2 linked regions of the Mesorhizobium onobrychidis genome follow. The protein of the gene in region 2 interacts with the protein of the main gene of each other region in a pairwise test. Links are inferred from orthologs where the notes say so. Each region holds a gene or a part of one and is shown on either strand. Other genes may lie near its edges.

What was found. Proteins that work in one complex are often made in the same cells at the same time.
Region 1: the proteins of IHQ72_RS06435 (region 2) and IHQ72_RS16965 interact in binary tests that used the Escherichia coli proteins (3 or more experiments, as listed by UniProt). The link is inferred for Mesorhizobium onobrychidis from one-to-one orthologs.

Annotation. Positions count from the first base shown.
Region 1 is NZ_CP062229.1:3,410,856-3,413,843, reverse strand. It holds IHQ72_RS16965 (peptidoglycan D,D-transpeptidase FtsI family protein), read right to left. Parts: upstream 2,363-2,988; coding sequence 638-2,362; downstream 1-637. Other genes in the region: rsmH (16S rRNA (cytosine(1402)-N(4))-methyltransferase RsmH), read right to left, coding at 2,761-2,988; ftsL (cell division protein FtsL), read right to left, coding at 2,359-2,754; IHQ72_RS16970 (UDP-N-acetylmuramoyl-L-alanyl-D-glutamate--2,6-diaminopimelate ligase), read right to left, coding at 1-583. UniProt on the Escherichia coli protein: Essential cell division protein that catalyzes cross-linking of the peptidoglycan cell wall at the division septum. Required for localization of FtsN.
Region 2 is NZ_CP062229.1:1,331,285-1,335,739, reverse strand. What follows is about bases 683-3,537. They hold IHQ72_RS06435 (biosynthetic peptidoglycan transglycosylase), read right to left. Parts: upstream 2,568-3,537; coding sequence 1,797-2,567; downstream 683-1,796. Other genes in these bases: IHQ72_RS06430 (polyprenyl synthetase family protein), read left to right, coding at 2,646-3,537; rpmF (50S ribosomal protein L32), read right to left, coding at 1,476-1,658; IHQ72_RS06445 (hypothetical protein), read right to left, coding at 831-1,232; IHQ72_RS06450 (hypothetical protein), read left to right, coding at 683-697. Also shown: IHQ72_RS06455 (winged helix-turn-helix transcriptional regulator), read left to right, coding at 1-386; more of IHQ72_RS06450, read left to right, coding at 467-682; more of IHQ72_RS06430, read left to right, coding at 3,538-3,563; IHQ72_RS06425 (LysR family transcriptional regulator), read right to left, coding at 3,591-4,455. UniProt on the Escherichia coli protein: Peptidoglycan polymerase that catalyzes glycan chain elongation from lipid-linked precursors. May play a role in peptidoglycan assembly during cell division in collaboration with other cell division proteins.

The DNA of each region.
Region 1 (2,988 bases), 2.1 Mb from region 2 along the record:
CGCCGGCTGCAAGCTTCACGCCGTCGAGCCGGCGCTGGTCGAGACCGTGGCTGGAGGCCTCCATCGATGCGTGGGTGACGCCGGCATCCGCCAGTTCCCGCAGCAGCCTGTGCAGATCTACCGGGTCGGGGGTGGTCAGCGAGCCATATTCGTTGCGGCCCGGCGCTACCACGCCGGTCGTGCCGATCGAGGCGGCGGCAAAGCCTGACTGCTCCCAGATCTGCCTGGTGAAGGCCGCAACCGATGTCTTGCCGCTGGTCCCGGTCACCGCGACCATGGTTTGCGGCTGCCTGCCGAAGTAGCGGGCGGCACTCAGCGCCAGCGCAAGGCGCGGATCGTCGACGGCGAGAACGGGCACCGGCAGTCCGGCGACCGCACTGCCCTTGCCGGCCACGATCGCCACTGCGCCGCGCTTGGCGGCATCGGCGGCATAGGCCACGCCATCGGCCTTGGTGCCGGTGAGCGCGAAGAAGACCACGCCCGGTCCTACCTCGCGGGAATCCGACGAAATCCCGGTAACCTCCGTATCGAAGGAAGCTGTCCCCTCGACAGGCATGATACCGGCTAGGTCTTTCAGCTTCATCGAACCCCGTTCATCGCAACAAAATAGCGCGCTGTTGCCGGCGCGCCCTAAGAATCACTGATAGGAAACCAGCGTTGCGCCATTTTCATGGCTGAAATCTGGCTTCACGCCAAGCATGGAAGCCGAACGTCGGATAATGTTCGCAGCCATGACGCCAGCATTCGAGGCGGCCGTTGCACCCATGCCGGGCTTTTCCGGCCTCGGTTCGTCGGCGATCGTAAGCACGATGTATTGCGGATCGTCCATCGGGAAAGCCGCAACGAAGGCGTTGAAATTCTTGTCCTTTGAGTAGCGGCCGTTGACAACCTTCTCGGCCGTTCCGGTCTTGCCGCCGACGCGGTAACCTGGAACCCTGGCGTTCCTGCCTGACCCTTTCTCGGCATTCAGTGCGTAGAGATAGCGCATGCTCTCGACCGTCTTGTCGCTGACCACTTTCTTGGCCACCGACATCGCCTGTTCCTGCGCGCGCCTCAGGAATGTCGGCTGGATCAGATAGCCGCCGTTCAGCAGCGCAGCGCAGCCGACCGCCGTCTGCAGCGGCGTTGTCGACACACCGTGACCGAAGGCGATGGTAATCGAATGGACCTGTTTCCAGACTTTGGGCTCGGTCGGGCGGGCGACCTCCGGCAGTTCCGTCTGCATCTTCTCGAGGATCCCCAGGCGATGCAGGAATTCGCGGTGCCCCTCGATGCCAACCGCTTCGGCTTCCTTGGCCGAACCGATGTTGGACGAGTAGATGAACACTTCGGGCACCGACAGCACCCGAGCCTTGCCGTGAAAATCATGGATGGTCTGACGGCCGATCCTGATCGGGCGCGAAGCGTCGAAACGGCTTTCCAGCGTCACTTTGCCGGAATCGAGCGCCATGGCGGTGGTGAAGCTCTTCAACGTCGAACCCATTTCGTAAAGGCCGGCCGACATGCGGTTCAAGCGGTCCTTGTCCTGCGCATTGTAGGGGTTGTTCGGGTCGAAATCCGGAACCGAGGCCATCGCCATCACTTCGCCGGTCTTGATGTTGAGAACGACGGCGCCCGCCGCGATTGCGCGGTATTTCTCCATGCCGGTGGCGACCTCGTCACGCACGATATGCTGGACGCGCAGGTCGATCGAGAGCTGCACCGGCTTCAGATCCTTGGCCACCGCCAGGCCCGACGCCTGAAGATCGCTCAGCCCCTGTTCGTCGATGTATTTCTCCATGCCGGAGATGCCTTGGTTGTCGATGTTGGTGAGCCCGACAATGTAGGACGAAGTTTCGCCAGCCGGATAGAAGCGGCGCTTTTCGGTGCGGAAGCCGAAGCCGGGAACACCGAGCTGCATGATATCCGATTGTTGCTTGGGCGTCAGTTGCCGCTGCAGCCAGACGAAGCCGGCGCCGCTCTTGAGCTTGTGGTAGGTCTGCTCGTAGTCGATCTCGGGAAGCACCGTCGCCAGCTTTTCGATCGCCTCGTCGGCGTCGACAATGCGGCGCGGTTCGGCAAACAGCGACGCCGTCTTGATGTCCGTCGCCAGCACTTCGCCGTTGCGGTCGACGATGTCGGGCCGTGACGCCGTCACCCGGCTCTGCGGACCGCCGGACAGGTCGGGGTTCTGAAAACCCAGATAGACCAGCCGCCCGGTGATGGTCGAATAGATGCCGAAGAACACCGCCATCGTCATCACGATGCGGGTCCTGCCCTTGCCGCCGGTCGCCTTGCGGGCGCCTTCGACCACAATCGATCCGTCTTCCGACTTGGCGCGGCGCTTCAGCAGTCTGGCGATCGATGGAAATCTGGCGATCATTGGACGATGCCTCCGGTCACCACGGGGTCTTTGTCGCCCAAGGGTCCTTTGCCAGAATTGTCGGCCATGCCGCCCAGCCGCTGCGAGGAAAGGTCCTCGATGGTGAGGGGTTTTGCCGGCAGGTCATCCAGCCCGACGATCTGGCGGGCGCTGACCGGCTCGAGTTCGAGTTGCGACTTGTAGATCTCGGCCAGCTTTTGCAGGCGCGACGGCTGGGTCAGCAGGCTCCAGTCCGCCTTCAGGAGATCGATCGTATCCTCCTCGTAGCGGATCTGCGCCTGGATCTTGTGCACCGCCGCCAATTGTTCTTCGGCCTCGCGCTTGGTCTTGTAGGTCAAGGCCGCAGCCGAAACCATGACGGCGATAAGGACTATGTCGCTGGTACGAAACACGTGCGCTCACCTCTCTCCCGGGCGGTCGGCACCGGGAAGTTTTGGGTCAGGAAGTTTTGGAAGCCCGAAAATCGAAATGTCGCCGGCGCGCGGCGGTGCTTCGGTGCGGATCGCAGCGCGCAGCCTTGCCGAGCGTGCGCGCGGATTGGCTGATATCTCGGCCTCATCAGGCGTCACGCCGCTACCCGCCTTTTTGAAGGTGGCGGTGCGCGCTTGCGCCTCGGGAAGGTGCCG
Region 2 (4,455 bases):
GCATCGCTTCCAACATCCTCGCCGATCGGCTGAAGCGGCTGATGGAGCTCGGCATGCTGACCAGGGCCGACGATCCCACTCACAAGCAGAAGGCGATCTACAGCCTGACCGAAATGGCGATAACGCTGGTGCCGATCCTGGCGCATCTCGGCGCCTGGGGTCGCGTCTGGCTGCCGGTCAGCGAGGAACTCTCGATCCGCTCCGAGCTTCTGGAAAAGGGCGGCCCGCCGATGTGGGAAAAGTTCATGGACGAACTGCGCCATGAACATCTGGGCACGCCTTCCGATACGCCGCCGGATGCCACCGTGCGTGCGAGTTTGCAGGCTGGATACGAGGCGGTTGTCGCCCGAAAGGCGCCGGGCGCCGGGTGCGATCCTGACGCCTGACCAACTTATTTTCCCCATCGCAGACCGGCTCTGCTATTAAAGAGATTGAAAGCTATAATTTACGGGATTGGAAAAAGCCCTTGGTTGAGAACTCTAAGGATACTGCTCGCGCGCGGGCCGATTTGCGTTTCAAGAAGCAGGAAGAGGCAGCCACGGTTCGTCAGAAGGCGATGGCGGAATATGTCGCCGAGAGCGACGCCCGCCAGATAAAGACCAGCAAACTGAGGGCGCTGCGCCTCGCCAAGGAAGCGGAAGATCTCGCCAATGCGCCGGCTGCTCCGGCAAAGAAGCCGCGCGCCAAGAAAAAATAGAGCTGGTTCCTTGCGCATGACGCTGGAAACCGGAATCGGTTTCCGGAAAAGATCACGCGCTGATTCAACGCAGCCGCCACCGCAGGCATCAAGACGGCTGGCTTCACCGCCGATCCGGGCTCAGGCCGGGCCTCTAGTTCACGTTTATGTCACGAGTGGCCGCCCGCATCGACACCGAGAAACCGGCCAGGACGTCGACCAGTGCGATGACCATCAGCGTGAAGAAGACCGAGTGCGCCGCACCCTTCACCAGCAGGAACTCGACCAGGAACGCCACGAAGACGAAGGTCGACAACAGGTGGTCCATGACCGAAGCGTTTGACGTGCGCGTCGATTTCACGATTTCGATGAAAAAGAGGATCAGCCCGATCAGCACGATCAGATCGCCGAGCGTCATCGAGAACACCCCGCCCGACATCATGCGGATCGAGAACATTTCGCTTGCCCAGGGGTCGTCGCCGCCGCCGAATATTCCCAGAAGCCCGAGATTATAGAGGACGAAGGGCACGATCAGCAGCGGGATGGCACCGAACATCAGGCGGCTCCGGTTGGACAGCCTTCTCTAGTATGCGCTCGGCGTTCGCCGTCAAGAAATTTCGTACGTGACCGCGAACACGGACAAAGACCGTGCGAAATAACAGTGCCAGCCGGCCCGGCTGCCATCCGATACGGCTGCTGGGCTGCCTGAAATGGTTCGGTGGGCGATCATCTGAGCCAAATGCAAAAAGACCGGCGCAATGGCCGGTCTTCGGGAGTCACAAAACCGTCGAAAGCGTTCTCAGCTTTCCTTCGGCTCCAGAACCTGGCGACCGCGATACATACCGGTCTTCATGTCGATATGGTGCGGGCGGCGCATCTCGCCGGAATTCTTGTCCTCGACATAGGTCGGGGCCTTCAAGGCGTCGGCCGAACGGCGCATGCCGCGCTTCGACGGAGAGGTTTTTCGTTTCGGTACGGCCATGGATATGCTCCGCTACATGGTCAAAATGCCCCGGCTGCCCTCGTGAAAGGGCCGCGTCAGGGGCCGGAATCTGAGAAAGTCGGGTGCCTATACACGCCCTGCGCCGTTTTGGCCAGCGCTGCCGCAAATTTTTTTAAGCTAACGCAGACAGCCGACATAGGCGCCGGACCGGCCTGCGCGCCGCTCGATCAGCGCCGCCAGCCGTCTCAGCCCCGGTCCGGGCTTCGCCGGGTTGCGTGCGATCGGGTTCGGCAAGGTGACGGCAAGCAGCGCCGCCTGGCGACGCGACAATCGTTTTGCCGAAACCCCGAAATGGTGCTGGGCGGCGGCCTCGATGCCATAGATGCCCGGCCCCCATTCGGCGATATTGAGATAGATTTCCATGATGCGCCGTTTCGACATCACCATGTCGACATAGACGGCCAGCGGCAGTTCGACGACTTTCCGGACCGAGCCCAGCGGCCGCGACCACAGATAAAGGTTCTTCACGGTCTGCATGGTAATGGTCGATGCGCCGCGCGTCATCTCGCCGGCCAGCGCGTCGTCGACGACGCCCCTCAACTCGCCAAGGTCGATGCCGCGATGGAAACAGAACTGCCCGTCCTCCGACATGATGACCGAATTCGCAAGCGCCGGCGCCACATCGTCGATCGAGACCCAGCGCCGGTCATAGCCGGAAAACGTCGCCAGATCCTTCAGCATCAGTGTCGATACCGGATGCACGAACGGCGGCAGATACAGAAAGGTCAACACCACCGGCATCAGCGCCAGCACGACGGCGACGGTGATACCGCGCCGGACCCAGTGCCGGGGCCAACGTTTGAGACCGATGCGGTTGCCGCGTTTCGGCCTCACCATGTCCAGCCCTTCGGTTTCGTGATCGACGATCGGTTCCGCCAAGCCGCTCAATCCATGCTGCTCCCTGCCCCGGCATAATGGCGCTTGGCTTCTTGCGCAACGTCTGAGTGTCGGCTACCCGTCCCCGGCATGACGAAAGACGATCAAATACCGTTCGAGGCAGCGCTTGTCGCACGCACAGGGCCGATCGAGGCGCTGCTCAGGCGGCTGCTCGGCGACCGCCCGCTTTCAGGCGAGATCGAGCGGCCGCAGCGTCTGATGGAGGCGATGCGCCACGGCGTACTGAACGGCGGCAAGCGCCTGCGCCCTTTCCTGGTCATGGAAAGCGCCGCGCTGTTTTCCGCCGACGGCGAGGCGGCGCTGCGCGTGGCGGCCGCGCTCGAATGCGTGCATTGCTATTCGCTGATCCATGACGATCTGCCGGCCATGGACGACGACGATTTGCGCCGCGGCCAGCCGACCGTGCACAAGGCCTTCGACGAGGCGACCGCCATCCTCGCCGGCGACGCCTTGCTGGCGCTCGCCTTCGACATCATTGCCGACGAAGCGACGATGCTGCCGGCCGAGCGACGGGCGGCGCTGGTGCTGGCGCTGGCCCGCGCCGCCGGAGCCGGCGGCATGGTCGGCGGCCAGATGCTCGATCTCGAAGCCGAGCGTATCAGGCCGGACGAAGCCGGCATCATCCGGCTTCAGGCGATGAAGACCGGCGCGTTGATCCGCTTCGCCTGCGAGGCGGGCGCAATCCTTGCCGGCGCACCAGCGGCCGACCGTGAAAGACTGGCGGAGTTCGGCTCGGCGATCGGGCTTGCTTTTCAACTTGCCGACGACCTGCTCGATCTGACGGCGGATGCGCACCAGATGGGCAAGGCGACCGGCAAGGATGCCGCCGCCGGCAAGGCGACGCTGGTGGCACTGCACGGCGCCAACTGGGCGCGGGACCAGCTTCAAGGCCTCGTCGACCAGGCCCACGCCTTGCTTCATCCCTATGGCGAAGACGCCGTGCTTCTGAAGCAGGCAGCGAAATTCGTGGCGGCCCGCAACAGCTGACGCTGTTCCAACTGCACTCCCGACGTCTTACGGCGCGCCGTGTAGCCAAGGAGGGTTGGTGAACTGTTCGGCCAGAAAATCCACGAACACGCGCACACGCGGCGACAGAATTCGACCAGGCGGATAAACAGCGCAGATTGGCGGTCCGTCATGATGATTGTATTCGGTGAGCAATGCGGTCAGCCTGCCTACCCTGATATCCGGCCCGACCAATATCTCCGACATGCGGATGATGCCGACACCGGCGAGCGCCAGCCGGCGCAGGGCTTCGGTGCTGTTGGCCTCTATTGGGCTGCGGATACGCATGCTTTGCGGACCTTCCGGGCCATCGAATTCCCAGATGTTGAGGCCGCCGCGTGATGTGATGCCGAGACATGTATGATGTTGAAGGTCGCCTGGCGTCATCGGTGTGCCGTGTTTTTCGAGATACCGAGCTGACGCGCAAATGACACGGTGATTGGGCGCCAGCCGCCGCACCACCAGCCTGGAATCGCTCTGGGCGGCAACACGCACGGCGACGTCCGTCTCCTCAGCCAGTAGGTCAACAATCGCATCTGTAAACATCAGCTCGAGCTCAATGGCCGGATAACGGTCGATGAAAGCCGGCAACAACGGCACGATCAAACGATGGCCGAAGGCGCTCGGAAGACTGACGCGCAGCCGGCCGCGCGGCTCTGCGCCGGGTTGAATCGCGATTTCAGCCTCTTTGATGTCGTTCAGGATACGGCGAGCGCTGTCGGCATAGGTGCTGCCTTCCGCCGTCAAGCTGATGCGCCGCGTCGAGCGTTGCAGCAAGCGTACGCCGAGACGGGATTCAAGGCGACCTACGATTTTGCTGACGGCCGAGGGGGTCATCCGCAGCCGGCGCGCCGCCGCCGAGAAGTCGCCTTCC